DNA from 4 places in the Pantoea sp. Lij88 genome. Region 3 is predicted to be linked to each of the others. Evidence: predicted binding sites of a transcription regulator. Region 3 holds the regulator's gene; each other region holds the start of a gene.

Region 1 (7,471 bases), 630 kb from region 3:
GATTTACAGGTAATACAACAGCTAAAGGCTCCTGCACAACCGGTGTAAGCTCAATACCATCCAGCGTATCCGTAAGCGGACGAATAAATGCCGCATCCACATTGCCCTCCAGAAGTTTCCTGATCAGGTCAGGTGCATGCCCCGCCAGAACGGACTTCATCAGTAGTTCAGTGTGATGACTTTTAAACTGGCGGAGACGAGCGGCCACATCCGGATTGAACCAGGTTCCTCCTGCAAAGCCTGTATTTATTTCGTTACTTTCACTTCGCCTGAAGCGTTGCACGTCATTCAACGCATCATCAACATTAGCCAGAATATGTCGTGCATGCCTGAGTAACACCTTGCCGCCTTCAGTAAGTTCAACTCCTCTGGAACGGCGATGAAATAATTTTATTTGTATCCGCTTTTCCAGACGCTGTATTTGCAAACTCAAGGGGGGCTGGCCAATTCCTAAGCGTTCAGCCGCACGGCCAAAGTGTCCTTCTTCTGCTACAGCAATGAAATAGCGCAGGTGATGCAATTTCATATATTTGCCCTTCCATTTTTCACTAAAAGATATCAAAAAGGCCACTATGGCTGTATTGCTCCGATAAATCAGCCGTGCATACTGCTTCAGCTTAAAGATTTGGATTCACACGCCCCTTTAAATTCAGGTTAGCAGAACCAGTCTGACTGATTAATACAAAACCGGAGCACCTGCTTTGAAAAAGAACCGAAGAACTGTGTGGATATTGATGATGATCTTCTGTGCGCTGTTCTGGATTGTGCTGTTCTCTGTCCTTAATCATGCTCTGGCGACCGACCAGTATCGTAAAAAGAACGACGGCTATGGTGACGTTCCTCCGGAAGAACTTGTGCAAAAGATAAAGCGACTCGATTTGACGGAACAGCAGAGAAAGTTCCTTGAATCCTTATTGCAAACCGATGCGGCTGCAGATCAAAAGAGTGATTAGTACTTTGTTTACTTTCATCTTATTAGGTTGCGTTGATGGCTAACCTGAAAAAATTTTGCAGCGCCATTATCAGCCTGCCTGTAAGGGCAATTTCAGGCAGAAAGGTGGCATCTTTTCGCTGTAACCACGCGAGAAACTCAGGATCGGTGGTGAAGGGATTGTATTCACAATAAGCCAGCCTGATATGAGTTAAATTATTAATGTATGCATCCAGTGAGGTATACGTCCCCTCGCTGAGCTGCAAAAGTAACAGGTCAGTACGTATCTTTATGTCTTTCACGAGTTCATATTTTTTCTGCATTCCATTACCCTGCACTCTCTTATTGCCGTTGTAAACGCCAGCGCTGATTCAGCTTCAGCAGTGACGCTGTCAGAGAAAACCTCAGAAGAAAAATCCGGAAACTTCCAGAACCGTACTGAGGTAACTATTTTCAGACTAACGTTTGAGTTTCAGCTTCACGTTCAGAATTTATCGGCAATTTTGCTGGTAACAACAGGTACAGGAGTAACATCATTTTCGACATGAAGCAGGAGCAGGCAGGCTGTTAAAATATTTTTTAGGGCTGGTAAAAATCCACGGCGGCAAGTGCATGATTTGATTGGTCAGAGGAAGTCACGATCAAAAATTCTTTTTACGAATAAAATAATAACGTAAATATTACACCTTTATTTTATGGATTATGATGGGAAACCATCATTTTACGCGGCATCGTTTTTTTATAAATTGCAGTTAAGTCGCATCTCTTTAATAAGGAAGCTCTCTGACAGCGCCGCTTCGCAAAGCGCTCCCTGTCTGCAGACGAACACTTTCATAGCTGGCTGATAAATAAACACACACAAATAAAAATGTGATGCCCGGCAAATAAAATCTACAACGGGTGCGCTTAATAGGGCTGAAAGAGGGTCGATAACTTTTTATATCCTTCACCAGGGATATATTAAATGTTGAACAACGGCTTTATCTGGCTCCCTCCGGAAGCCTTTTTTATGGGTGAGACTCACCGCTGGCTCGCGTAAAAACGGATAAAACAGTCCAGTGGGGTGCTGATATTGCCGGGCATTATTATACTGGCGTCCATCCAGTCAGACTGAAGTCAGCAGTCAGAAGCTACCCGGTACAAAAGAAGAAACACAGAACATGCAGCCGGGGCCTCTGGAGAGGCATCCGCCCACAAAGCGAAACAAGACAGTTCTTCCTCGCTTTAAGCGGGCGGAATCCACCCTACCGGCAAAGAAACCCACCGACAGGGGTTTTAAGAGAGGCGTCCAAATCGCTGAGGAACAACAGGAGGCAAGGATGAGCCGACAGGACGTCGGCGAAAGGACGTTTCGCGCCAGGGATGGCGCGTCCGGACGGTCCGCGGGCCGCAGGGCGTGACGAAGGTACCCCGTGAAACGGGGCGCGCAGGCAGCCGGACGCCGGGATTGTTAAGGGGCGGGCGTCCGCCCCTTGACGCGTCCGCCTGCACAGGCGACCTCAAACTCCCCACCGCCTGGCGGGCGTAACCTGCTCAGTGTGCAGGCCCGCCGCCAGCGCAGCATCCCTGCCGCCAGGCATCAGTTAAGCACTCAGCCAACCCAGCTTAATTACAAACAGAATCGACAGTATCACCAGCGCCGCATTCACCTCTTTCGCACGACCGCTCAGCAGCTTCACCAGCGTCCAGGTAATGAAACCAAACGCGATGCCGTTAGCGATGGAATAGGTCAGCGGCATGGTCAGCGCGGTCACGGTGACCGGCGCGGCAGTCGTGATATCTTTCCAGTCAATATCCGCCAGACCCGATGCCATCAGTACGGCGACAAACAACAGCGCAGGCGCAGTGGCATAAACCGGGACGCTGGAAGCCAGCGGCGAGAAGAACAGCGCCAGCAGGAACAGCACACCCACCACAATTGCGGTCAGTCCGGTACGGCCACCGGCACTGACGCCCGCCGCCGATTCCACATAACTGGTCGTGGTCGAGGTGCCCAGCAGCGAGCCAAACAGCGCAGCCGCACTGTCGGCAATCAGCGCACGGCCCATCTTCGGCACGTTACCCTGCTCATCCGCCAGACCGGCACGTTTGGTCACGCCCAGCAGTGTGCCGGTGTTATCAAACACATCGACAAACAGGAAGGCAAAAATCACGCTGATCAGGCCGACGTTAAACGCCCCGGCAATATCCAGCTGCAAAAAGGTCGGTGCAATTGACGGCGGCGCAGAGAAGACACCAGCAAACGGCGACAGACCGATGCCCATCGAGATAAAGGTCACCAGCAGAATACCAATCAGCACCGCACCGGTTACGCGACGGGCTTCCAGTACCACGATCACCACAAAGCCGAGCATCGCCAGCAGCGGCCCCGGTTTAGTCAGATCGCCAATGCCCACCAGCGTCGCCGGGTTATCGACCACGATGCCCGCCCCTTCCAGCGCGATGATCGCCAGGAACAGACCGATACCGGCACCAATCCCGGCGCGCAGCGGCAGCGGGATACTGGCAATAATCCACTCACGGATCTTAAACAGCGACATCGCGAAGAAAATCACCGCCGAGAGAAACACCGCGCCCAACGCAACCTGCCACGTGTAACCCATGTGCAGCACGACGGTGTAGGTGAAGAAGGCGTTCAGTCCCATGCCCGGAGCCAGCGCAATCGGGTAGTTGGCAATCAGCCCCATCAGCACGCAGCCAATCGCCGCCGCCAGACAGGTCGCAACAAACACCGCGCCCTTGTCCATGCCGGTTGCGCCCAGAATGCTGGGGTTCACAAACAGAATATAAGCCATCGCCAGGAAGGTGGTGATCCCGGCGATAATCTCGGTACGAACCGTGGTGTTATGCGCTTTGAGTTTGAATAGTTTTTCTAACATCATCATCTCTCGATACAGGAGACATCAGTCTCTCTTGCCAAAGGGGTTTGCATGCTGATTTATTCTGTTTCCGGGACATGGATACCGGCCGCTGCATACCTGCGTGCCAGAACCGCCTGAAATCCCTGCCTTACCCACTGCCCAAAGCAATTGCCATGCCATCTACCGACGCAATCGATTACCTGGCAGAGCCGGACACGCCTAAGAAGATTCCTAACCAAAACGAGGCGCGATTATGGTGCAATGCACCGATCCCGCGCAATCGTTTTCCTGCGGTAAAAGAGCAACCCCGAAAAACTCTGCGCCAGCGCACGCTTCCGCACTCTCACAGGCGAAGCTGGTCACGTTTCAGCACGCTGCTTCAGCAACCTTTTCTGGCCTGTGTAGACTCCAGAATTAACTCTTTCGTAACATTGAGGCCGCGCCATGAAGCCAGCGATTTTGGTGGTGGATGACGATCCTGCTGTCTGCGATGTCCTGCAGGATGCGTTAAGTGAACATCTGTTAACGGTCTACCGCTGTCATCAGGGACGTGAGGCGCTATCGATGCTCAGCGAGCACCCGGAAATCTCGCTGGTGATGCTGGATATGATGCTGCCCGATACCAACGGATTACTGGTGTTGCAGCAGCTTCAGCGGCAGCGACCGGAAGTGCTGGTGATTATGCTGACCGGTATGGGTTCGGAAGCGGAGATGGTGGTGGGTCTGGAGATGGGGGCAGATGATTACATCGCTAAACCCTTTAATCCACGCGTGGTGGTGGCGCGCGCCCGTGCGGCCCTGCGTCGCAGCGGACGGATTGCGCAGCCCGATCCCGAACAGGCGGGCTGGCGCTTTGGCGGCTGGCAACTGGACGATGGCCGCTGCCAGCTGTTTAATCCGCAGCGTGAGCTGGTGCCGCTGACGCAGGGAGAATATACCCTTTTGCGCGCGCTGGTGCGTCACGCCCGCAAAGTGCTGACCCGCGATCAGCTGCTGGAGCTGACCCATAGCGAAAGCCTAGATGTCTTTGACCGCACCATCGACGTGCTGATCATGCGACTGCGCCGCAAAATCGAAACCAACCCACATCAGCCCGATCTGATCCGCACCATCCGCGGGCTGGGTTACGTCTTTTCGGCTGACGTGATGAAACCCGAAACCGCGCTGCGCGCCAGCCAGATCGCCTGAGTCACCCCGCCGGGCCGGCGAACAGCGGCCCGATCCTACCCATCGTCACTCCCGCCATACGCGCGCGGCACCAGATCGACCTGCGCTTCACCACTTGTGATGACGGCGAGAATCGTTTCGGCCACGCGTTCCGGAGTGTGAGCGAACGCGGCGAATGCGGCGCTCTGCTCAGTCGCGACCTCCTGTCCCGATTTCACTGACTGATAAAATTCCGAGGCAGTCACAAACGGATAGATGGTGGAAACAGTTATTCCGGCGTCAGCCAGATCCAGCCGAGCCACATCCGAGAGCATATTCAGTCCCGCCTTAGAACTGGTGTAGGCCGCCGATCCCGGATAGGTCGCCAGCGTCGCGCCGGAGCTGACGTTGATAATGCTGCCTGCGCTCTGCTCCCGCATCTGCGGGATCACTGCCTGCATCATCATCAGTGGAGCAATCAGGTTAAGGTCGAGCAGCGCCCTGAATGCCGCCGTATCAATCTCCTCAACAGAGGCAAACAACCCCTGCCCGGCATTGTTGATGAGCACATCAATCCGGCCAAAGCGTGCCAGCCCCTGTCTGACAGCATTTTCAATCTCGTCGGCCTGGGTGACATCGCAGGCGACCGCCAGTGCATTGACGGACGTCTCAGCCAGGGCATCAATACGCTGTTTACGTCGCGCCAGTAAGATAACCCGCGAACCGGCCTGCAGCGCTGCGCGCGCCGTGGCTTCGCCAATTCCCGACGAGGCGCCGGTAATCATGATCACTGAATCTCTGATGTTCATTAAACGTCTTCCTGCAAAACGGACAGAAAACGAGCATAATCCTCAGCCGGTTGCGCGGCGGCTGCAATTCTGCCTAAAATTTGCCTGTTCCTGCTTTTCTTCCCACAGGCGCTAATCCCGCCGGAGACGCGTGACATGAAGGGTTTTGAGGCGTTAAGAGAGGAAGTGCTGGCATGCGCGGCTGACGACCTGACTGCGACGACGATTCCGCGCGTGGATTTTTATCGCGTCAGCCAGCCGATGGCCCTGCCGCCGGAAATCTATTCGCCGTTTGTCAGCCTGATCCTGCAAGGGGAAAAAAGGCTGCAGGTAGGCGACCTCACTATCTGCTATTCCGCCGGGGAGATGTTTACCGCGTCGTTCGATCTGCCCGCCACCGGCGACATTACCGCTGCCAGCGAAACCTCACCTTATCTGGCCGTGCGTCTGACGCTCGATTTCGCGGCCATCAGCGATCTGCTGCATCAGATGCCCGTCACCGATCTTCCTGTGACGAAGCGTGGTATTGCAGTCAACCGGGTGGATGAGGCGCTCGCGGATGCCTGGCTGAGGATGGTGCGCCTGCTGGCAAAGCCGGATGAGATAGGAGTAATGGCCCCGTTAGTCGAGCGCGAGATTCTTTACCGGCTGTTGCAGGGTCCGCAGGGCGGCGTGCTGCGTCAGGCGGCGGAGGTGAACGGGCATTTCGCGAAGATCAGGAAGGCGCTGGTCTGGCTGCGCACGCACTATGCCGACGCGTTTCGCATTGAGGCGCTGGCAGCGATTGCAGGCATGAGCCTGTCGGCGTTTCATCGTGGATTCCGGGCCTGCACCGGACTCTCGCCGCTGCAGTATCAGAAACACCTGCGGCTTTACGAGGCACGCAAAGGGCTGGCGCTGCGACCGGGCAATGTCGCCGCCGTCGCGGCTGATGTGGGCTATGAGAGTCTGACGCAGTTTACGCGTGAGTATGCGCGGCTGTTCGGCGAGCCGCCCGCCCGCAGCATCAGAAAACTCAGGCTGACCGGCGCTGAACCCTTACAGGGGATCGGATCGCAGGGTTAATGCAGCCTGCCGCGTAACCCCTGGCGGGCCTGCACACCGTTTCAGAGAAAGACGTTTCAGAGAAAGCCGTTCGCATAGTCATTACACAGCAGCCAGCGCGGCGCTTCATCCTCATGCAGCGGGTTGAAACGGGCCAGCGGCGTCAGAAATACATTGTCGTTTTCGTCATCGTTGGGCATTGATACTTCGCCCACCAGCACGTCGCCGAAGCCGTTTTCACCCCAGAAACTGTGCCAGATGCCCGCCTCCAGCGTCACGCTTTCACCCGGAGAGAGCCGCAGCTGTGTTCCGGCCGCATGGATCTGGCGCAGGCCATCCAGCGACACCGCCACCGGCGAGTCAGCCAGTCCGTCACCCTCGCGGTTATGCAGTTCGACAATCAGGTTGCCACCGCCGCGATTGATGATGTCTTCCATCTTGCGCGGATGATAGTGCATCGGCGTCAGCTGCCCTTCACGCACGTGCATGATCTTCTCGGCGTAGGGTTTATGCCACGGCTGTCCGCCTGGCGAGCCGTTGCGCAGGGTAAACAGCGTCAGCCCGGTGTGCATAAAATCTGCCGCGCCAAAGCTGGTGAGATCCCAGCCCAGCCGCAGCGCCAGAATCTCCTGTGCCACCTCGCGATCCTGGGCGCGCCACTGACTGACGCTGTAATCGGCCCACCGCGGCAGATGCACATC
Region 2 (7,471 bases), 490 kb from region 3:
TCGTGGTGAATAAACTGGAACACGCCGTACCGATGGCGAAAGCGCTGGTGGCAGGCGGTGTCAGAGTGCTGGAAGTGACGCTGCGTACGCCGGTGGCGATGGATGCACTGCGTGCGATGATCAAAGAAGTGCCGGATGCGATCGTCGGTGCGGGCACAGTGATTAATCCGCAGCAGTTACAGGAAGTGACCGATGCCGGTGCGCAGTTTGTTATCAGCCCTGGCGTCACCGAATCACTGCTGAAAGCAGCGGTTGAAGGGCCGGTTCCGTTGATTCCGGGTATCAGCACCGTTTCTGAGTTAATGACGGGTATGGACTACGGTCTGCGCGAGTTTAAGTTTTTCCCGGCAGAAGCGAATGGCGGTGTTAAAGCGCTGCAGGCGATTGGCGGACCTTTCCCGCAGGTGCGTTTCTGCCCGACCGGCGGCATCTCTCCGGCTAACTACCGTGACTATCTGGCGCTGAAAAGCGTGCTGTGCATCGGCGGCTCCTGGCTGGTGCCTGACGACGCGCTGCAAGCGGGCGACTGGGATCGCATCACCCGCCTGGCACGCGAAGCTGTCGAAGGCGCGAAGTAAGTGATGGCGGTGAGCCTCTGCTCACCGCACACCTTTACCCCTTAACCGTGACCGCGGCAGCACTGGCAACTGCACGAGCAATCGCCTGAGTGGTGGTGTCACCGCTGGCGAGCGCCACACCTAAACGACGCTGCCCGCTGATCTCCGGCTTGCCGAACAGCCGCAGTTGCAGACCGGCACCCAGCGCCGCTTCGACATTCACAAACTGCACGTTCTGGCTGGTCAGCTGCGGCAGAATAACGGCAGACGCCGATGGCCCATACTGACGAATCCCACCAATCGGCAGACCCAGGAACGCCCGCACGTGCAGCGCAAACTCTGACAGATCCTGCGAAATCAGCGTCACCATACCGGTGTCGTGTGGACGCGGTGACACTTCGCTGAATACCACCTCATCACCACAGACAAACAGCTCAACGCCAAACAGGCCATAGCCACCCAGCGCCTTAACGACCTGCGCAGCAACATCCTGTGCCCGCTGCAGCGCCAGGTCACTCATCTGCTGCGGCTGCCAGGATTCACGGTAATCGCCATCTTCCTGACGGTGACCGATTGGCGCACAGAAATGAATGCCATCGACGGCGCTGATGGTGAGGAGGGTAATCTCAAAATCGAAGTTGACGACCCCTTCAACGATGACGCGACCGGCACCCGCACGGCCACCCTGTTGGGCATAGTCCCAGGCTTTATCGAGCTGGCTGGCATCGCGGATAAAGCTCTGACCTTTACCGGATGAGCTCATCACCGGCTTCACAATGCAGGGGAAACCGATCTCTGCGGCGGCTTCATCGAAGCGTGCCTTGCTGTCGGCAAAGCGATAGCTGGAGGTAGGAAGCGACAGCTCTTCAGCCGCCAGGCGACGAATGCCTTCGCGGTTCATCGTCAGCTTTGCGGCACGGGCGGTCGGAACCACGCGCTGGCCCTGCTGCTCCAGCTCAACCAGCGTATCCGTGGCGATGGCTTCGATTTCCGGTACCACAAAATCAGGCTTCTCTTCGGCTATCAGCGCAGCCAGCGCCGCGCCATCCAGCATGTTAATGACATGGCTGCGATGGGCCACGTGCATCGCCGGCGCATCGGGGTAACGATCAACCGCGATCACTTCCACACCCAGACGCTGACACTCCAGCGCCACCTCTTTACCCAGTTCACCTGAACCTAATAGCATCACGCGCGTCGCCGCCGGACGCAGCGCTGTTCCGAGAGTCGTCATACATTCCCCTAAGCAGTCAAAATTCGCGCGCAAGTATAAACGAAAACGATTGCGTTCTCATCTTTCTCCCGCTGACACCACTTTTTGCCGTACTTTTCCCGCTCTGACGTTTCCTGACATCCTTTTGGTCAGGATAGCGGCTGACATCCTGAAAGGAGTGAATGATGAATAACTGGTTACAACAGATTCAGTCGGTGCTGGCGAAGAAGAGCGGTGAGGGCAAATCGGGCGGCAGCTTAAGTGACATGCTGGCACCCGGTGCGCTCGGTGGTCTGGCCGCGATGCTGATTTCCAGTAAGTCGTCGCGCAAACTGCTGACCAGATATGGCGGAAAAGCCCTGATTGTGGGCGGTGGCGCGGCCGCAGGCGCAGTGTTGTGGAATAAATATAAACAGCGGGTCAGCGAAGCGCATCAGAATGAACCTGACTTTGGCGTGGCGCAGACGCCCGTTGATCTGCGCGCAGAACGTCTGGTGACGGCGCTGGTGTTTGCCGCCAAAAGCGACGGACACATCGACGATCAGGAACGGGCAGCCATTGAGCAGAACATTCATCAGTCCGGTTACGGCCAGGATGCGGAACAGCTGATTCAGAAAGCGATGAACCGCCCGCTGGATCCGCAGTGGCTCGCCGCCGATGTGAAAAACGAGGAAGAGGCGCTGGAGCTTTACTTCCTCAGCTGTGCCGCCATTGACGTTGATCACTTTATGGAGCGCAGTTATCTCTCCGCGCTGGGCGACGCGCTGAAAATCCCTCAGGATGTGCGCGACGACATTCAGCAGGATCTTGACGCTGAAAAAGCCCGTCTGCCCGCAAGTTAATCCCCCCGATTTTCCGCTGACGGGTCACAGGAGGTGATTCGCCAGCGGCAGCTTCTCTCGTCAAATCTGGCTTCCGGCTGCTGAAGTGTTACGCTTACAGATCATTGCGTTCACGGAGACGGATGGATGAAAGCACCCATCGCAAAAAAAATACCCCATGAGATGACGCTGCACGGTGAGACGCGCGTTGACGACTATTACTGGCTGCGCGACGACAAACGCGAAAACAGCGAGGTTCTTGATTACCTGCGTGCCGAAAATAATTACGGCAAAAAAATCATGTCGTCACAGCAGCCGCTGCAGGACCGGGTATTAAAAGAGATTATCGATCGGCTGCCGCCTGAGGATCACTCAGTGCCCTATGTGAAAAATGGCTACCGCTATCAGAGTCGCTACCAGACCGGTAATGAATATCCGGCTTATTACCGCCAGCCGGCAGCGAGTGAGGAGTCCGGTGAATGGAGCCTGCTGCTGGATGCCAATCAGCGCGCCTCGCACAGCGATTTCTATACCATGGGCGCGCTGCATATCAGCCCCGATAACCGGGTCATGGCGCTGGCCGAAGATTTCCTGTCGCGGCGGCAATATGGCATCCGGTTCCGCAACCTGGAGAGCGGCAGCTGGTATCCCGAAGTGCTGAGTAATGCCTCATCCAGTTTCGCCTGGGGCAACGATTCGCGCACCGTTTACTATGTGCGCAAACACCCGCAAACGCTGCTCTCTTATCAGGTCTGGCGACACGAGCTGGGCTCGCCACAGTCCGATGATCAACTGGTTTATGAAGAGCGGGATGACACCTATCATCTCAGCGTCCACAAGACCACCTCCAAACAGTTCATCATGATTGCGCTCTACAGTACCAATACCAGCGAAATTCAGCTGATCGATGCGAACTTCCCCGATGCGCAGCCGCATGTCTTTCTGCCGCGCCGTCGCGATCATGAATACAGCATCGACCATTACGATCATCAGTTTTTCATTCGCTCCAACCGGGATGGCAAAAACTTCGGGCTGTATCGCAGCCGTTATCTGGATGAGTCACGCTGGGAAACGCTGATCCCGGCACGGGAACAGGTGGTGATGGAAGATTTTCAGCTGTTCCGCGACTGGCTGGTGGTGGAAGAGCGTCAGCGCGGCTTGACCAGCCTGCGCCAGATTAACTGGGCCAGCGGCGAGACCAGCGGCATCGCCTTTGACGATCCGACCTATGTGACCTGGCTGGCTTACAACCCGACGCCGCGTACCAGCAAACTGCGCTACGGCTATTCATCGATGACCACACCGACCACGCTGTTTGAACTGGATATGGATACCGGCGAACGCCACATCCTGAAGCAGAGCCAGGTTAAAGGCTTTAACGCGGAGGATTACAAAAGCGAACATCACTGGATCAAAGTCAGCGATGGCACCGAAGTGCCGGTTTCGCTGGTTTATCACCGTAAACATTATCAGCCCGGTCATAATCCGATGCTGGTCTATGGCTACGGCGCCTACGGCAGCAGCATGGATGCCGATTTCAGCGTCAGCCGCCTGAGCCTGCTGGATCGCGGCTTTGTCTATGCGCTGATACAGGTGCGCGGCGGCGGTGAACTGGGACAGCAATGGTATGACGGCGGTCGTCTGCTCAACAAAATGAACAGCTTTACCGACTTTATCGATGTCACAAATGCCCTGGTGGCGCGCGGCATCGGCCACCCGGAACGGCTTTATGCGATGGGCGGCAGCGCGGGCGGCCTGCTGATGGGCGGGGTGATCAATATGGCACCGCAGCGTTTCCACGGCGTGGTGGCTCAGGTGCCGTTTGTCGATGTGGTCACCACGATGCTGGATGAGTCGATCCCGCTGACAACCGGCGAGTATGACGAGTGGGGCAATCCCAGCGATCCGGAATACTACCGCTACATCCGCCAGTACAGCCCCTATGACAACATTGAGGCAAAGGACTATCCCCACCTGCTGGTCACCACCGGCCTGCACGATTCACAGGTGCAGTACTGGGAACCGGCCAAGTGGGTGGCGAAGCTGAGATCGATGAAAACCGACAATAACCTGTTGTTGCTCTGTACCGATATGGATGCCGGTCACGGCGGCAAGTCTGGGCGCTACAAAGCTTATGAAGGGATTGCGATGGAGTACACCTTCCTGCTGGGACTGGCGCAGGGCACCTTACCGCCTACTCAGGATTACTGAGACTCCGACAGATATTTATTCAGCGCCTGCCGCAATGGCGGGCGCAGGTCGCTGACATTATTCAGTACCCACTTCAGGTAGCCCGGATCCTTCCTCGCAATCACCGCAATCGCCTGGCCGCGATATTTGCCGAACGGCAAAATGTCGTCGCGCTGGGCTGCCGGTTGTGAACGCACAATCATCTCGGAAGCGCTCCAGCCGGAGGTCTCCATAATCCGGATCAGCAGTGCGGCCGTGACATAGCAGTCATAGAGCGCGCGGTGCGCATGCAGGTCAGCGGGTGGCGTCACATCCAGCTTCAGCGAATGACGCAGTGCCTGGTTGCCATATTTAATGCCCGGCCAGAGCTGACGCGCCAGCTGCATGGTGCAGATCCATTCACCGTACATCTCCGGCAGCATCCGGCGATCGAAGCTGGCGTTGTGCGCTACGTAAAAGGCACTGCCGTAATAGCGCGGGATCGCCTCTTCAATGGTCGGTTTTCCGGCGACCATCGCTTCTGTGATGCGATGCACCGCCATCGCCTGACGGCTGATAGGGCGGTCGGGCAGGGTGAGATCGCTCATCGGATTCACAATCTGGCCGTTGATCACATCCACGGACGCAACTTCAACTACGCCGCCCTGCAGTCCGCAGGTTTCGGTATCGATCACGCGAAACATCATTGCTTCATCTTCGGTTCATAAGGAAGGCGCGACAGGCTGAGTGACGCCTGGCGGTATTGCATCAGACGCTGACGGAACCAGTCACGCAGCGCTTCGGGCTGCTCCTGCGCCACCATCTCCGCAACGACCGGCATGTTATAGCGCTCTTTAAACGCCACGCCAGCTGCCGCCAAATCGACATTGATCTTGTCTTTCTCTTCCTGGGACAGCACGGCAAGGTTATGGCTCATAATATTCTCCTGACGATAGCCGGCAAAAGTAATGTTTTCGGCGGTCTGAATCAAGGATAAGGATCGCACCGCGGGCCTCGACAGTGCAAATACAGCAGCGTATCCTTTTGCCACGTTTATCGCCCTGGCGGCGGTTAAAAGGATGATATTATGCAGAAAAAACCCATTTCCCGCATGGTTATCGCGATAGCGGCAGCCGGACTGATGGCGTTCAGCTCGCTGGCGGCGGCGCACGCTCATCTCCAGTCTTCCCTCCCGGCGGCCAAAGCGCAGGTCACGGCATCCCCCGACGCGCTGACGCTGAACTTCAGTGAAGATATTGAAGCGGCGTTCAGCGGCGTCACGCTGCTTGACGATGCACAGAAGCCGGTCGCGACCGCCAAAGCCCGCGTTGAATCGGGTCAGAAAAACCGGCTGATTGTCGGCCTGCCTCAGCCGCTGAAGGCGGGCAGTTATCAGGTCAACTGGCATGTGCTGTCGGTGGACGGACATAAAACCGCAGGAAGCTATCGCTTTAGCGTGAAGTAACCCGGTGAATACCCTCTGGATCCTGCTGCGCGGAGTGCATTTCGCCGCCGTGATGTTGCTGACCGGCAGCGCCTGTTACAGCGCGCTGCTTGCACCTAAACGCTATCGCCCCCTGCTGGCGCAACGGTTAAACCCGCTGGTGAAGGGGAGTGCGTGGCTGGCGCTGCTGAGTGCGCTGGCGATGCTGGCCTGCCAGAACGTGTTGATGAGTGGCGACAGCACTAACCTGACCGATAGCGACATCTGGCTGGCGGTGCTGGGAACGCACTTCGGTGCGGTGTGGCAGTGGGAAATGCTTTTTAGTGTTGTGGCCGTTGTCGCGCTATTACTGACCGGAAAGCTGCGTCAGCAGGTGTTACTGCTGGCAGGCGTGCTGCAACTGGCCTGCATGGCTCTGATTGGTCATGCCGCGATGCGCGATGGGTTGCCCGGTCTGCTTCAGCAGATCAACCAGGCAATGCATCTGATTGCGGCAGCGTTCTGGGTAGGTGGATTGTTGCCCTTGCTGCTGTTGATGCGTGAGGCGCGCCAGATCGATCGCCGCAGCGACGCTATCCGCACCATGATGCGGTTTTCGCGCTATGGTCATCTTGCGGTCGCGTTAACACTGCTGAGCGGCGTGATAAACAGCGTGATGATCGCAGGCTGGCCACTCATGTGGCACGATTCACGCTACAGTGTGTTGTTGCTCTGCAAAGTACTGCTGGTTGCCCTGATGGTGCTGGTGGCGCTGATCAATCGATACTGGCTGGTGCCGCGCTTTCGCCTGCCGGGCAGCGGGACGCAGCAAAAATTTATTCGCATGACGCAGCTTGAACTGCTGCTGGCGTGTGGAGTGGTTGGGCTGGTGAGCGTATTTGCCACGCTGTCACCAGCCTGAATGTGGTTTAAGAGAGAAAAGGGTAGTTATGTTGCTGAAGAAAGTGATCCCCGCAATCCTGTTGTTATCCGTATGCGGCCAGGCGCTGGCGGCACAAATCATTACCGTCAGCCGCTTTGAGATCGGTAAAGAGAAGTGGCCGTTTAACCGTGAAGAAGTGATGCTCACCTGCGAGAAAGATGGCGCGATGTTTGCCATCAACCCAAGCACGCTGATGACATACCCGCTGAACGACATCGCCGATACGCTGTTTAAAAACAAGCAGGTGAAAGCGCAGCCGATCAGCGTGATTCAGGCCGAAGACAAAGCGCATCCGGGCCAGATGATGAGCCTGCAGCCGATTGTCGAGCGCACCCAGGCGCTGTG
Region 3 (7,471 bases):
GCGTGCAGCCAGATTCAGCGATGAAATAGGCGGCCATCTGATGTCAGGTCATATTATGACCACCGCTGAAATCTGCAAAATTATTCAGTCAGAACATAACCGCGAAGTCTGGTTTAAAATTCAGGATCCGACGCAGATGAAATATATTCTGCATAAAGGTTTCGTCGGCATCGACGGTATCAGCCTGACGGTGGGGGATGTGACGAAGACCAAGTTCTGCGTCTATCTGATCCCGGAAACGCTGGAGCGTACGACTCTGGGCGCGAAGACGTTTGGCGATCGGGTCAATATTGAGATCGATCCGCACACGCAGGCAATCGTAGAGACCGTTGAGCGGGTGTTAGCACAGCGCGATGCCGCAGCGGCGATGAGTATGCTGACCGGCCAGCCTGCCTCCGAAAGTTAATAACCCGCAAAGACTGCTGGAAAGCCAAACCGTGTGATTCTGGCAGCGGTATAATAGCCTGAAGCGCAGGGAACACAGTCAGAAGAGGAAAGCGTCCCGCGGCTGGGACAAAAACGCTGGGAGCGTTTTTGAACAACGCAACGCGTTGGCCCGGCAACGGGCGCACCTCAGGGATGAGGTGCGTAATCGCGCGGGCCGGGCATGTCAGGGATGACGGGTTTTGCGACTTTCCGATCTGACTGTGTTCCCTGTGCAGTTCCACTCTCAAAACAGGCCAGTCTTTTAACACCTTCAGCACCGCATCACCCTCTTAACAAACTGACACTCCCTACCGCGCCACCCGTAATCCCCCCTCAACACCCCGACTGAACACAATCTGCCACAGCTGAATATCACGCGCCCGGAAAGCACCGGCACAGGCGTTCAGATAATAGGAGAACATCCGCTTAAAACGTTCGCCATATTTATCAGCCAGCTCGGGCCAGGCCTGCAGAAAGCGTTCATGCCAGGCCATCAGGGTTTTATCGTAATCAGCACCAAAGTTATGCCAGTCTTCCAGAATAAAATGGGGCTCGCTGGCATCCGCCACATGACGCACCGAAGGCAGACAGCCATTGGGGAAGATATATTTATCGATCCAGGGATCGACACTCATATCGGTTTTAATCGCACCAATGGTGTGAAGCAGGAAAATACCGTCAGGCTTTAAATTACGATCGACCACATCAAAATAAGTGGCGTAATTTTTCGGCCCGACATGCTCAAACATCCCCACCGAAACGATGCGATCAAACTGCTCATTCAGATCGCGATAATCCTGCAGCAGAATCGTGACGTCTAATCCACTACAGCGCTGCTGCGCCAGTTTCTGTTGTTCAGCGGAAATCGTCACGCCATGCACCTTCACGCCGTAATGACGTGCGGCAAATTCCGCGAGCCCGCCCCAGCCACAACCGATATCCAGCAGCGACATTCCGGGTTCCAGCGCTAATTTACGGCAGATCATATCCAGCTTGGCTTCCTGCGCCGCTGCCAGCGTCGTTGCCTCTTTCCAGTAGCCACAGGAGTACTGCATGTACGGGTCGAGCATCAGTGAAAAGAGGTCGTTACCCAGGTCGTAATGCTCTTTACCGACAATCCACGCCCGTTTTTTTGACTGCAGATTGGTTAAGCGGGCAGCGGCAATGCGCAGCGTATCTTTAAAGTGATGAGGAAGCTGCTGATCGAGTTTATGTCTGAGCACCTGGTGGAAGAAGATATCCAGCCGGTCACACTCCCACCATCCATCCATATAGCTCTCACCGAGCCCAAGTGAACCCTCCTGCAGAACACGCTTAAAAAACCCGGGATGAGTAACATGGATATCCCAGGGACGTGAACCATTGATTTCAATATCCGCTTTTTCCAGCAGTTCATGAACGATGCGATACCAATGGTTCTCTTCAGGGCTCACTGCTTCTGCATAAGATGAACTCATAGCTTTTCCACCACCTGTCCAATCTGAACCTGAACAAAGAGTAGCCAATTTCGTCAGGTATTGAGAAACGTCACGGATGACTCCGCACACCGGTTATTGTGTGATACAGAGGACTGGAAGAGCCTGCAGCAGGTCGGTAGGGTAGGAATAACGCGCACAAATACCGTCCCGGCAACAGGGTGCCAATCAGATTATTACGTTATTATATTGTTGATTTATTACAGATTTGTTGACCCGGATGAGTATATTCTCACGCGGGTCAATATTCAATGACTTATTGTTAGGGCGCTAACTAAAAAGTCTGTGTGTCAGTGATTATCCTGGCAGGCAGGTTGTGCAGAGGCAACAACAGTTTGTGCGCTTGCGGCATGCTGCATAACGTAACCGAGCAGTGCGAGCACAATAGTCACCGTCATCATCAGCGTGGTGGTAAACAGAGCCTGGGTTAAACCGGCCGATACTGCCAGGCTGGCGGCGAAGCAGAGTCCTAACTGCAGAGTGTTCTGCAACGCGGCCGCTTTACCGGTGGCATCCGGGAAGGGCATCAGTGCACTGGAAACCACAATCGGGTAGATCGCGCCGTTAGCCAGTGCCATACCGCAGAACGGAACCATCAGGCTCACCAGCGTGCTGCTGCCTGCAAGCGCAACAGCAAACAGCGCCAGAATGCTCAGGCTGTAGACGCCCAGCAGCCAGGGAAGCAACTGAGCACCGTTGAAGCGGTTAAGCAGGGCGCGACAGCCGAATCCGCCGATTAAAAAGGCAAGAGTCTGTGGGACATAGCTCAGGCCGATATCGGCGGGTGAGAGCCCCAGGTCCGCCAGAATAAATGGCGAGCCGGTCAGCCAGGCAAAGAAACTGGCGGAACAGGCGGAGTAGATCAGCACGTTGCCGCTGTAGACCCGAGATTTCAGCAGCGTAAAGAAGCCCGGCTGCGCCTTTTTGTCGCCGGCGGCTTTGCGAACGGTGGGCAGACGCAGCGTGGTCAGAATCAGCGCTACCGCAATCAGGGTCAGTACCAGGAAAATCGAACGCCAGTGGAAGTGGCCAATCAGCCAGGCACCCAGCAACGGCGCCAGCGCCGGAGAGAGCGCAACCAGCGGCATAATGGTGGCGAAGACTTTGTTGGCGCGTGCGGCAGGGTAGCGATCCACTACCAGCGCCTGCCAGCTCACGGCCGCAGCACAGACACCAATCGCCTGAACAAACCGTAGCGCCAGCATCAGATAAATATCATTCACCCACAGCATGCCCGCGCAGCCGATACCAAACATAGCCAGTCCGGCCAGCAGTACTGGCTTGCGGCCAATGCGATCGGAAAGCGGTCCCCAGAAAAGCTGACCCACGGCGAAGCCTCCCAGAAAGAGACTCATACTGGCGCTGATCAGACCGGGTGAGGTATTAAAGGTTTGCTGCATCGCACCAAAGGCGGGCAGGTACATATCCGTGGCTAAAAAGCCGAGCATGCTCAGCAGGGCAAGGTAGGGCATGAATCCTTTGTTCGACAACATCTCATTCTCATTTTTGCAGGATAAACGCGGCAGAGTGTAAAAGGTGCGTTTGCTGCTGTGAAACGGTAATATTTGCCGATTGCTGTTAAAATTTTTGAAGGCAGATTATGTGGTCTGAATATGCATTAGAGGTGGTTGACGCGGTTGCGCGTGGGGGCAGCTTCAGCGCTGCCGCGCAGGAGCTACATCGGGTGCCTTCTGCCATCAGCTACACCGTGCGCCAGCTGGAAAACTGGCTGGCGGTGCCGCTGTTTGAGCGTCAACATCGTGAAGTGGTGCTGACGCCGGCGGGTGAGCATTTTGTCCGGGAAGGCCGAAGCGTCATCAAAAAAATGCTTGCCACCCGGCGTCAGTGTCAGCAACTGGCCAACGGCTGGCGCGGGCAGCTCAGTATTGCCGTTGACCGTATCGCCAAACCTCAGCGCACCCGGCAACTGGTCAAAGATTTCTATCGTCACTTCCCCGATATGGAACTGATCATCAGCTATGAGGTATTTAATGGCGTCTGGGATGCGCTGGCCGATGGCCGGGTGGAAGTGGCGATTGGGGCCACCCAGGCGATTCCGGTGGGCGGGCGTTTTGCGTTTCGGGATATGGGCACCCTCAACTGGCGCTGCGTGGTCGCGCCCGATCATCCACTGACGCAGGCGAGCCAGATCGATGATGACACGCTGCGAAGCTGGCCATCACTGGTGCTGGAAGATACCTCGCGAGCGCTGCCGCGCCGTATGACGTGGACGCTGGATAACCAGCGCAGGCTGGTGGTGCCGGAATGGCAGACCGGTCTGGAGTGCGTGCAGGCGGGATTGTGTGTGGCGATGGTACCGGGTCATCTTGCCAGACCGCTGCTCGACAGCGGCGATCTGGTTGAACTGACACTGCCGGTGGCGTTCCCGGATAGCCCCTGCTGCGTCAGCTGGGCCGAGGATCGCGCATCACCGGCGACAGGCTGGTTACTCAGCTATCTGGGTGATGCGCAAACGCTTAATCAGGAGTGGTTAAGCGAGGATTAACGGCGATAGTCGCGGAACGGACCATCAGCCACAGAACGACGTTCAATCAGCGTGGGATGGACTTCGATCGTTTGTGAAATTTCACGCTTACTGGTGATGCGGTCCAGCAGCATATCCAGCGCTTTTTCCCCCAGCTGAGCTTTAGGCTGATGTACGGTCGTCAGGGCGGGTGCGAAATAGCGGGCGTTGCGCACATTGTCATAACCGATCACCGAAATATCCTGCGGGACGCGTAACCCCATCTCGTCAGCGGCGCAAATCGCGCCCATCGCCATGATGTCACCGCCGCAGAACACCGCCGTCGGGCGCTGTTTCTGCGACAGGATCTGCTGCATCGCCTGATAGCCCGATTCCGGCTCAAAGTCACCCTGCACAATCCACTCGGCACGCGGCTGGATACCCGCTTCTTCCAGCGCTTTCAGGAAACCGGCATGGCGTCCGCCACCGGTATTGCGCTCCATCTGGCCGGGGATAGCACCAATATCACGGTGTCCACGTTCAATCAGATAGCGTCCCGCCAGATAGCCGCCCTGGAAGGCATTATCCAGCACCGTGTCGGTGAAGTCGGCGCGCGACTCGCCCCAGTCCATCACCACCATCGGGATATTGCGGTTCTCTTCCAGCATCTGCAACAGGTCGTCCGGATATTCAGAGCACATCACCAGCAGACCATCGACGCGCTTCTGCGCCATCATGCTGAGGTAGGCACGCTGCTTTTGCAGATCGTTGTGCGCATTACCCAGAATCAGCGTATAGCCTTTGTCAAAACAGTGATTTTCAACCGCTTCAATAATTTCAGCGAAATAGGGTGCTTCGCTGGAGGTGGCAAGCAGGCCCAGCGTTTTGGTGTGGTTCACTTTCAGGCTGCGCGCCACGGCGCTCGGCGAGTAGTGCAGTTCCTTGATCGCCTGCCAGACCGCGTTGCGCGTCTCTTCAGCGACAAAGCGGGTTTTATTGATGACGTGCGAAACGGTGGTCGTTGAGACGCCGGCGCGTTTCGCCACATCTTTGATTGTTGCCATGAAAATCGGACTCCAGTGCTTATCTAAATCTTTGATAAGCGTAGTGTTAAACGTTTGCGTCTGCTCAGGGATTTTTCCGCAAAAATGCAGCTTTTCTGGTCGGTAAACAGGCCGCTGGCGGAGAATAAACGCCTTAAAAGATGCGCAAACGGAATCAGAGTTGCGCGCGTTGCGCAACAAAGGCGGGATTCTAACAAGGCTGGACGGATAAAACGAGATTTTTACCGGGTCGTGTGGGAAAATGCCATAACCCTACAAATTGTGTGACTAAGGAGCATGTAATGAGTACCGATCTTAAACTGGCGTTAATGACCACTGCGGGCTGTCTGCTGATGATTGTGGCCTTTAGTTTTACCGCCATTCTGCACTAACAAAAAAGCCGGGATTATCCCGGCTTTTTCTGACTGTTCTGCTGCTCAGCGTATGGTTTTCGGCGTCATCACCCGACGGGCACCAATGTAGTGGCGCTGCCAGTAATCTTCCCCTAATGCGCTGATCTGAATATCTTTTCCGGTACGTGGCGACTGAATAAACTTGCCATCGCCAAGGTATACGCCGACGTGGTCCGCAGTACCGCGACCATTAATACGGAAGAAGACCAGATCGCCTTTCTCCAGTGACTCACGCTTGATGGGTGCCGCGTCACGCAGGTGATACATCTCGTTAGCGGTACGTGGGATCTTAAACTTCACCAGATCTTTATAGGCGTACCAGACCAGACCACTGCAATCAAAACCGGTGTGAGGTGAGGTGCCGCCCCACTGATACGGTTTACCCAACTGGCCCATCAGCTTGGTCATCGCGGTTTCACGGGCCTTCTGATAGCGCTGACGGTGGGATTTACTCATCTTAATGGTGCCTGGCTCGCTGGCGATAACCTCAGCCGTTTTCAGCTGGCGCTGATGACCATAGCGTTTCTTCTCTTTATTTTTTTCTTTTGTTTTGCTGATACGGGCGGTTTTGAGCGAGGTCTTCTTAGCAGGCGTCTGTTTAGCAGTGAGTTCGACTTTTTTCTGTTTTTTAGTTTTGAGTTTTTGAACAGGGCTGAGGCGAGTTTTTTTGGTCACCGTTTTTACCTGGCGACGCTTGCGGCGCTCATCGTCGCGCGCACTCTTTTTTTCTGCTTTATGCGAACTGACGTTCACCGGCGCGTGCGGGGAAGCAGCAGCGACGTTGAAAAACAGTTGCGCAAAGGCCAGCATGAAAAGCGTAATGATTAAACGCATAGTCCGTTGATTAGTTAAGTTGTCAGGGCCACTACGCACCGCGACAAAGTTGAGATTAATCTGATCCAGGATCAGCGCCCAGGCCATTCTAGTCCAGTTCGTTTAAAAACTGTAATGCCTTTTAATATTAATCTTTGCAACCCACGCAATCGCGCTGAAAATGAACATTTTCAGCGTCTTATATCAACGAAATTATTACGAATTATTAAACTGTTACCAGCTGTTAATAAACAGGAAATCAGGCGTCCCGAAGCAGGACTTAACAATGATGGCGATTTAATCGGGCAGCGGTCAAAATCTCATTTTCAGTCACGCTGCGAAGTCGCTACAATAAACAAACACGAAGTGACGAATTAAGGAAGGCAATTATGAGTACTGTAGAAAAAATTCAGCGCCAGATCGCAGAAAACCCGATCCTGCTGTACATGAAAGGTTCCCCGAAACTGCCTAGCTGCGGTTTCTCTGCACAGGCGGTACAGGCGCTGTCAGCCTGTGGTGAGCGTTTTGCTTACGTGGATATTCTGCAGAACCCGGACATTCGTGCCGAGATGCCGAAGTTCGCTAACTGGCCAACCTTCCCGCAGCTGTGGGTCGATGGTGAACTGGTCGGTGGCTGCGACATCATCGTTGAGATGTTACAACGTGGTGAACTGCAGACGCTGATCAAAGAGACTGCAGAAAAGTTTAAAGAAGCAGAATAAAAAAAGGCCGACAGCATGTCGGCCTTTTTCATTGCGGCATCCCTTATGCGGATGTCGTGGCTTCTGCGTCGCCTTCTGCGAAGGGCAGTGGCCAGCCACCTAACCGTTTCCAGCG
Region 4 (7,471 bases), 1.2 Mb from region 3:
TCTTTTCAGCATCCAGGCCGGTGCCTTTCAGCCACACGCCCCAGAATGGCAGATAGATGCCGTAACAGAAGAAGTAAGTGAAGTAGCCCAATCCGAGCCATCTGGCGGAGCCGATTGCCATATTCCCTCCAGCAGGTTTGCTGCCTGGCAGCATAAGTGGGCGCTACTCTGGCAGAGCCCTGCGGGACAGGCAATAAAAAAGGATGGCAGATGCCATCCTTTTTATGCTGCCTCACAACAGGTTAACGATTAAGCGTAGACCGGCAGACGGCTGCAGATATCCAGCACTTTCTTCTTGGTGCGCTCAATGGTCGCTTCGTCATTGACGTTATCCAGCACATCGGCGATCCAGCCAGCCAGCTCGCGCACGTCCGCTTCGTTAAAGCCACGACGGGTAACGGATGGCGTACCGATACGGATACCGGACGTCACAAAGGGGCTTTTCGGATCGTTTGGCACGCTGTTCTTGTTAACGGTGATGTTGGCACGGCCCAGCGCCGCATCCGCTTCTTTACCGGTCAGGTTTTTGCTCACCAGATCGATCAGGAACAGATGGTTATGGGTGCCGCCAGAAACGATGTCATAGCCACGCTCAATCAGCACCTCAACCATCGCTTTGGCGTTTTTTGCCACCTGCTGCTGGTAGGTTTTGAATTCCGGCTCCATCGCCTCTTTAAAGGCAACCGCTTTACCGGCGATAACGTGCATCAGAGGACCGCCCTGACCGCCAGGGAAGACAGCAGAGTTCAGCTTCTTGTAGAAATCTTCGTCGCCGTTTTTCGCCAGAATGATACCACCACGCGGACCCGCCAGCGTTTTGTGGGTGGTCGATGTCACGATGTGCGCATGCGGGATCGGACTTGGATAGACGTCTGCGGCAACCAGGCCAGCAACGTGCGCCATATCCACAAACAGCCATGCACCCACGCTATCCGCGATTTCGCGCATTTTCGCCCAGTCGCAGACGCCGGAATACGCTGAGAATCCGCCAACGATCATTTTTGGCTTGTGGGTTTTCGCCAGTTCAGCCAGTTCATCGTAGTCGATTTTGCCGGTCTCATCGATACCGTAAGCAACCACATTATAGAGTTTGCCCGACAGGTTAACCGGTGAGCCGTGAGTCAGGTGTCCACCGTGCGCCAGGTTCATGCCGAGGATGGTATCGCCCGGCTGCAGCAGCGCCGTGTATACCGCGAAGTTAGCCTGTGAACCTGAGTGCGGCTGCACGTTAGCGTAATCGGCACCAAACAGCGCTTTTGCACGGTCAATGGCCAGTTGCTCAACGATATCAACGTACTCACAGCCGCCGTAGTAGCGTTTGCCCGGATAACCTTCAGCGTATTTATTGGTGAGCTGAGAACCCTGTGCCTGCATAACACGCGGGCTGGTGTAGTTTTCAGAAGCAATCAGTTCAATGTGCTCTTCCTGACGCACTGTCTCCTGCTCCATCGCCTGCCACAACTCGGCATCGTAATCGGCAATGTTCATATCACGCTTTAACATCCGGATCTCCTGACTCAGCTAACTTTCTGACGGTATTTACCCCCCTTCAGGGGCGAAGGCCCACAGTGTAAACCGTTTTAACAGGTGAAGGTAGGGTGAACCGCCTCTTTTTACGCAAACGATTGGCTGGCTACTGGCAGCGCTTTTTTACACCTTTTTCCCCTGTTCAGGCGCCCCATTTTTTCTCCAGGATGTGACGGCGGCTTGTGATCATGCACCTGAAACTTGCCACCTGGACAACCAGAAAGTTTACCGGGTTATTTACACCACAGGCGAAGCGGCTATAAGATGCATTTAAAATACATGTTTATAAAGAGGCCACTGATATGCTTGATGCACACACTATCGCCACCGTTAAATCGACCCTGCCTGCCCTCGCCGCCTGCGGTCCAAAGCTGACCGCCCACTTTTATGACCGCATGCTGTCGCAGCATCCGGAACTGAAAAACGTCTTCAACATGAATAACCAGCGCAACGGCGATCAGCGCGAAGCTCTGTTTAATGCCATCTGCGCTTACGGCGCGAATCTGGAGAATCTGGCCGTGCTGCTGCCTGCGGTGGAAAAGATTGCGCAGAAACATACCAGCCTGAATATTCAGCCTGCGCAGTACGCCATCGTGGGTGAAAATCTGCTGGCAACAATCAAAGAACTGCTGAATCCGGGCGAAGAGGCACTGGCTGCCTGGGGCCGGGCCTATGGCGTCCTGGCAAATGTCTTCATCAATCGCGAAGAGGAAATTTATCAGGAGACCGAACAGCAAACCGGCGGCTGGCGTGGCACCCGTGCGTTTCGTATCAGCGCAATTGAGCAGCAGAGCGAGGTGATTAAAAGCTTTACCTTCAGTCCCGTGGATGGCGGCCCGGTCGCCGCCTTTAAGCCCGGTCAGTATCTGACAGTACACCTTCAGCCTGCCAGCTTCGAACATCACCAGATTCGTCAGTATTCGCTGACTCATCTGAGCAACGGCAAAGCGTACCGGATTGCGGTCAAACGTGAAGCGCAGGGCACCGTCTCCGGCTGGCTGCATCAGAATGGCAAAGTGGGTGATGAGCTGATGCTTGCCGCGCCGCACGGCGACTTCTTCCTGGAGGTCGATCCTGGCACACCGGTAGCGCTTATCTCCGCAGGCGTAGGTCAGACGCCGATGCTGGCGATGCTGCATGCGCTGGCGGCCCGTCAGCACCGCGCGCCGGTCAGCTGGCTGCACGCCACAGAGAACGGCAAACAGCACGCGTTTGACGAGGAAGTTCGTGCCACTGGCGCACAGCTCGCCGATTTCGTCAGTCATGTCTGGTATCGCGAACCCGCCGTTGAAGATGCCGGTCACTATGACGCGCGGGGTCTGATGGATATCAGCGCGATCTACGCACGTCTCGCCTCACCCGACACTCACTTCTGCCTCTGCGGCCCGCTGCCCTTTATGCAGCATGTGGTGTCGCAGCTGCGTGATGCCGGTGTGGCAGATGCACGCATTCATTACGAACTGTTTGGCCCGCATAAAGGCATGTGATTGAGCGATAAAATAGCCCGCGCTACAGGCTTAGATAACCGGCACTCCGATGTGAACCGGCAGCTACGCATAAGCTAAAAGCGAAGGGAACATGGGCAGAAGAGGAAAGCGTCCCGCGACATGGACAAAAACGCCGGGAGCGTTTTTGAACAACGCAAAGCGTTGGCCCGTTTACGGGCGCACCTCAGGGATGAGGTGCGTAATCGCGCGGGCCGAGCGTGCCATGGACGGCGGGTTTTGCGCCTTTCCGATCTGACCGTGTTCCCTTAGCTAGCTCGATTTCACCGCTGAAAATATCCGACCACCAGGCATAAAAAAAGCCCGCAGCGCGGGCTTCTTTATGCTCATAAAGAGCGGATAAAAAGACGATCAGATCGCCTCTTCATCCTCTTCGCCAGTACGGATACGCACTACGCGCGCCACGTCGAAGACGAAGATCTTACCGTCACCGATTTTGCCGGTCTGCGCGGTGCGCATAATGGTCTCAACGCAGGTATCAACGATATCGTCGCCCACCACCATCTCGATTTTCACTTTAGGTAAAAAATCGACCATATACTCTGCGCCGCGGTACAGCTCGGTGTGCCCTTTCTGGCGACCAAAGCCCTTCACTTCACTCACGGTCATCCCGGTGATGCCGACTTCCGCCAGAGCTTCACGGACATCATCGAGTTTGAATGGTTTGATAATCGCATCAATCTTTTTCATGTCAGACCCTTTTTCACTCCCTCCATGGTCAGAGGGTTTATCAAGTATAAATGTTGCTGGCGCTGTCGGGCGGTAATATCCGGGATTCTTCAGGCTGCCGCAAGCGCTGTCACATCATGCTGACCGCACCCTGTCTGATTCGGGCCTGAGCAGGCAACCTGCCGGTATCACTTCGCAGCCTCCGCTACTCTTTGAAATCACTGGCGTCCAGTTCATGACGAGACAACAGCTTATAGAACTCCGTGCGGTTGCGCCCAGCCAGACGTGCGGCGTTGGTCACATTGCCTTTAGTCATCTGCAGCAGCTTACGCAGATAGTTCAGCTCAAACTGATTGCGCGCCTCCGCAAAGGTCGGCAACGCGCTGTTTTCGCCGCTTAACGCCTGCTCCACCAGCGCATCACTGATCACCGGCGATGAACTCAGCGCGACACACTGCTCAATCACGTTAACCAGCTGACGCACGTTGCCCGGCCAGCTGGCGGCCATCAGACGCTTCATCGCATCGACCGAAAAACTGCGAATCTGCGGCTTATGCCGTTCCGCCGCCTGCCGTAACAGATGATTCGCCAGCAGCGGGATATCTTCGGTGCGCTGATGCAGTGCCGGAATCTTCAGATTCACCACATTCAGACGATAGAAGAGATCCTCGCGAAATTCCTTTTTCTCCATCGCTTTGGGCAGATCGCGATGGGTGGCGGAAATGATCCGCACGTCGATCTCAATATCATGATCGCTGCCCAGCGGCCTGACCTTACGCTCCTGCAGCACCCGCAGTAACTTAACCTGCAGCGGTTGCGGCATATCGCCAATCTCATCCAGGAACAGCGTGCCGCCGCCAGCGGTCTTAAACAGACCGTCACGGGCACTGACCGCACCGGTGAACGCCCCTTTGGCATGGCCGAACAGCTCTGACTCCAGCAGCTGCTCCGGCAGTGCGCCACAGTTAATGGCGACAAAAGGTTTGCCGTTACGCGGACTGGCTGCGTGAATCGCCTGCGCCAGCATCTCCTTACCGGTGCCGCTCTGACCGTTAATCAGCACGCTGACGTCAGACTGCGCCACCATGTGCGCCTGCTCCAGCAGCCGTAACATCAGCGGGCTGCGGGTAACAATCGCCTCACGCCAGCGGTCATCACTGACCGGCGCCTGCTGTGCCAGCGCCTCATCGATGGCTTTATAAAGCGCATCTTTATCCACCGGCTTGGTCAGGAAGCTGAAGACGCCCTGCTGCGTGGCGGAAACGGCGTCCGGGATGGAGCCATGCGCCGTCAGGATAATCACCGGCAAGTTGGTATGGCGCTTCTGGATCTCGCCAAACAGCGCCAGACCATCCATCTCATCCATCCGAAGATCGCTGATCACCAGCTCGATCTTCTCTTTCTGCAGCAGACGCAACGCTTCAGGTCCGCTGCCTGCCGTGGTGACCTGATACCCTTCGCTGCGAAGGCGCATGCCCAGCAGCTTCAGCAGGCTGGGATCGTCATCCACCAGCAGCAATTTTGCCGCTTGTCTCACCATTATTGCTCCTCATCCTGCGGCAGCGCCGTGCCATGACTGCTGTCGGACACATCCGGGGCTTTGCGTGATGAAAGCTGGCGCTCGATGTCAGTCAGCCGCTCCAGCTTATGCTGCGTATCGCTGAGCTGTTGCTGCTGTTTCACCATCTGCAGGCGCATCGCCTCCAGCTGCGTATCGCTGCTCTGCTGCAGATGAACATAACGGGTGCGCGCTTCACTGAGGTCAAGCTGCGCAGTCTGATTGCTGCGCCACAGCTGAATCAGCGGGCGCACAGACTGCGGGAAATCGCTGCTGTAGCGATCCAGGGTTTCCACATAGCGACGACGCTCCACCGGCGTCACGTTGCCGTTGGACATCAGCACGCCCTGTTTAAAGGCGCGCGACCAGTTCTCTGCCGGCCAGCGATGGGCTTCGGCACGGGCCCCGGCGGGTGAAAGACGTTCAGCACAGTCGATCGCCCGCATCCAGTAAAGGGTATTCCCCAGCGCCGCACTGTTCTCCATCGTCCACAGGTCACTACAGGGTGTCGCCAGATAATCAGCAATTCTGACCTCGGGTTCCGCCACCTGATGGCCTGACGGCAAAGAGGAGGTGGCCGGGGAGGTCGTACATCCGCTGAGGAGCAGCGTAGTGAGCGTGCTCAACAGCAAAGCGGGTAAATATTTCATCGGTCAGACTTTCCCGGCTGTGGTGTTCAGTTCAATTCGAAAACAGACGTCAGCCTGCTCGCAGGGGACCAGCGTCAGGTCGCCGTGCATCCGGCGCAGGCAATCTTTGGCAATACTCAGTCCCAGCCCGCTGCCTTTTACCGGCCCTTTACGCTGCTGGCTGCCCTGGAAGAACGGTTCGAAAATCATTGCCTGCTCTTCCGGCGGAATCGGCGTGCCGCTATTCGCGACCTCAATCCAGATCCGATCGCCCTGCTGCTGACTGCGAAGCCAGATGGTACCGGATTCGCTGCCGTAGTTCACGGCGTTCGAATAGAGGTTATCGATGACCCGCATCAGTAACGTCGGTTCGGCAAGGCAGTGGCTGACCTCAAGACTGACCACCGTCTGCATCAGTTTGGCACGCGCCGACAGCGCATGTGCATTCACCACGCCCTCCACGATCTCCGCTACGCTGACCGGCTTGAGCTCAATCGGGCCATCCGCCAGTTTACGGTTGTAATCGAGCAGCTGTTCAATCAGCCGCTGCAGATGACGACTGCTGCCGTCAAGGATCGTCACCACCTCTTTTTGATCGGCATTCAGCGATCCGGCGACTTCGTCCGCCAGCAGTTCGGTGCCTTCACGCAGGCTGGCCAGCGGCGTTTTCAGTTCGTGAGAGAGATGGCGCAGAAATTCATGACGCTGTGATTCCAGCCAGGCAAGCCGTTCGCTGAGCCAGACGATGCGCTGTCCCAGCGAGCGTAACTCGCGCGGGCCGCGAAAGATCACGCTGTTACCCAGTTCCCGCCCTTCGCCAAGCCGGTTGATCATCCGCTCGATGCGCTTGACCGGGCCGATAATCATGCCGGTAAACAGCGTCATCAGCGCCAGACTGATGATAAACAGAATCAGCGCCTGCCAGCCAAAAAACTGGCCGCGATCGGCAATCTCACGTTGCAGCTGTAAGCCGCGCGAAAAGACCACTTCGCGCGTGTCCTGCACCATCTGTGCGTTTGTGGCAGAAAAACGATCCAGCGCCTCTGCGGCAGCCGGAACCGGGTTGCCGTTATCGCATTTCAGGGGCGTCAGCAGCGGCAGCGTCGCCTGTAAGGTCTGGAAGGCGGGCAGTTCGGGCAGGCTGGCGCTGTGTGAGCTCAGCATCTGACTGTAGCGGGTGTGCTGAGTCTGATAGAGGCGCGCCAGCGAGGCATCATCCAGCACGCAGTACTGGCGATAGCTGCGCTCCAGCTCAACCGCCGTTCGCGCCATCGCCTCACTTCTGCGCACGTCGGTGAAGGTATTGCGGTTAGTGTCCGCGGCCTGTTCGCTTAATGCAGAGAGACTCTCCCACGCCTGCCAGGCCAGCACCAGCAAGGGCAGCAGCACCAGTACAAACGCCATCAGCACCAGCTGACGCAGAGAACGGGGAAATAAACGCCATTTTTTCACGCAGCCGCTTCCTTAAGATTTGCTGTCTGGATGCTAGCGGACTATTTCAGCGGAAGAAAGGTGTCGGCAGAAGAAAGGGAACAAAAGAAAACGGCAGGCTCAATGGCCTGCCGCTGGCACGACGCGTCATG

The links. Region 3 encodes PurR, which represses purine synthesis genes. Its sites were predicted from a motif close to CANGCAAACGTTTGCNTG; they were not measured.
Region 1: a site for PurR is predicted at 4,066-4,083, ahead of PU624_RS11225 (NCS2 family permease). Genes of this name have one in related genera too.
Region 2: a site for PurR is predicted at 1,830-1,847, ahead of purT (formate-dependent phosphoribosylglycinamide formyltransferase). Genes of this name have one in related genera too.
Region 4: a site for PurR is predicted at 1,615-1,632, ahead of glyA (serine hydroxymethyltransferase). Genes of this name have one in related genera too.

What each region holds. Positions count from the first base shown of each region.
Region 1 covers NZ_CP118269.1:1,610,677-1,618,147, reverse strand. The annotation lists gene PU624_RS11240 (LysR family transcriptional regulator) at 1-526, opposite strand, end outside; gene PU624_RS11235 (hypothetical protein) at 702-953, shown strand; gene PU624_RS11230 (hypothetical protein) at 976-1,254, opposite strand; gene PU624_RS11225 (NCS2 family permease) at 2,515-3,813, opposite strand; gene PU624_RS11220 (response regulator) at 4,237-4,980, shown strand; gene PU624_RS11215 (SDR family oxidoreductase) at 5,016-5,747, opposite strand; gene PU624_RS11210 (AraC family transcriptional regulator) at 5,883-6,791, shown strand; gene PU624_RS11205 (D-lyxose/D-mannose isomerase) at 6,848-7,471, opposite strand, start outside.
Region 2 covers NZ_CP118269.1:1,756,326-1,763,796, forward strand. The annotation lists gene PU624_RS11900 (bifunctional 4-hydroxy-2-oxoglutarate aldolase/2-dehydro-3-deoxy-phosphogluconate aldolase) at 1-578, shown strand, start outside; gene purT (formate-dependent phosphoribosylglycinamide formyltransferase) at 613-1,791, opposite strand; gene PU624_RS11910 (tellurite resistance TerB family protein) at 1,956-2,612, shown strand; gene PU624_RS11915 (prolyl oligopeptidase family serine peptidase) at 2,739-4,802, shown strand; gene exoX (exodeoxyribonuclease X) at 4,796-5,467, opposite strand; gene PU624_RS11925 (DNA polymerase III subunit theta) at 5,464-5,697, opposite strand; gene copC (copper homeostasis periplasmic binding protein CopC) at 5,848-6,225, shown strand; gene copD (copper homeostasis membrane protein CopD) at 6,230-7,105, shown strand; gene PU624_RS11940 (YebY family protein) at 7,134-7,471, shown strand, end outside.
Region 3 covers NZ_CP118269.1:2,242,681-2,250,151, reverse strand. The annotation lists gene PU624_RS14295 (riboflavin synthase subunit alpha) at 1-406, shown strand, start outside; gene cfa (cyclopropane fatty acyl phospholipid synthase) at 735-1,883, opposite strand; gene punC (purine nucleoside transporter PunC) at 2,192-3,394, opposite strand; gene punR (DNA-binding transcriptional activator PunR) at 3,502-4,407, shown strand; gene purR (HTH-type transcriptional repressor PurR) at 4,404-5,429, opposite strand; gene cydH (cytochrome bd-I oxidase subunit CydH) at 5,711-5,800, shown strand; gene PU624_RS14265 (C40 family peptidase) at 5,846-6,655, opposite strand; gene PU624_RS14260 (Grx4 family monothiol glutaredoxin) at 7,021-7,356, shown strand; gene rnt (ribonuclease T) at 7,400-7,471, opposite strand, start outside.
Region 4 covers NZ_CP118269.1:1,027,519-1,034,989, reverse strand. The annotation lists gene PU624_RS08735 (3-phenylpropionate MFS transporter) at 1-121, opposite strand, end outside; gene glyA (serine hydroxymethyltransferase) at 250-1,503, opposite strand; gene hmpA (NO-inducible flavohemoprotein) at 1,830-3,014, shown strand; gene glnB (nitrogen regulatory protein P-II) at 3,384-3,722, opposite strand; gene glrR (two-component system response regulator GlrR) at 3,907-5,241, opposite strand; gene qseG (two-component system QseEF-associated lipoprotein QseG) at 5,241-5,909, opposite strand; gene PU624_RS08705 (sensor histidine kinase) at 5,913-7,340, opposite strand.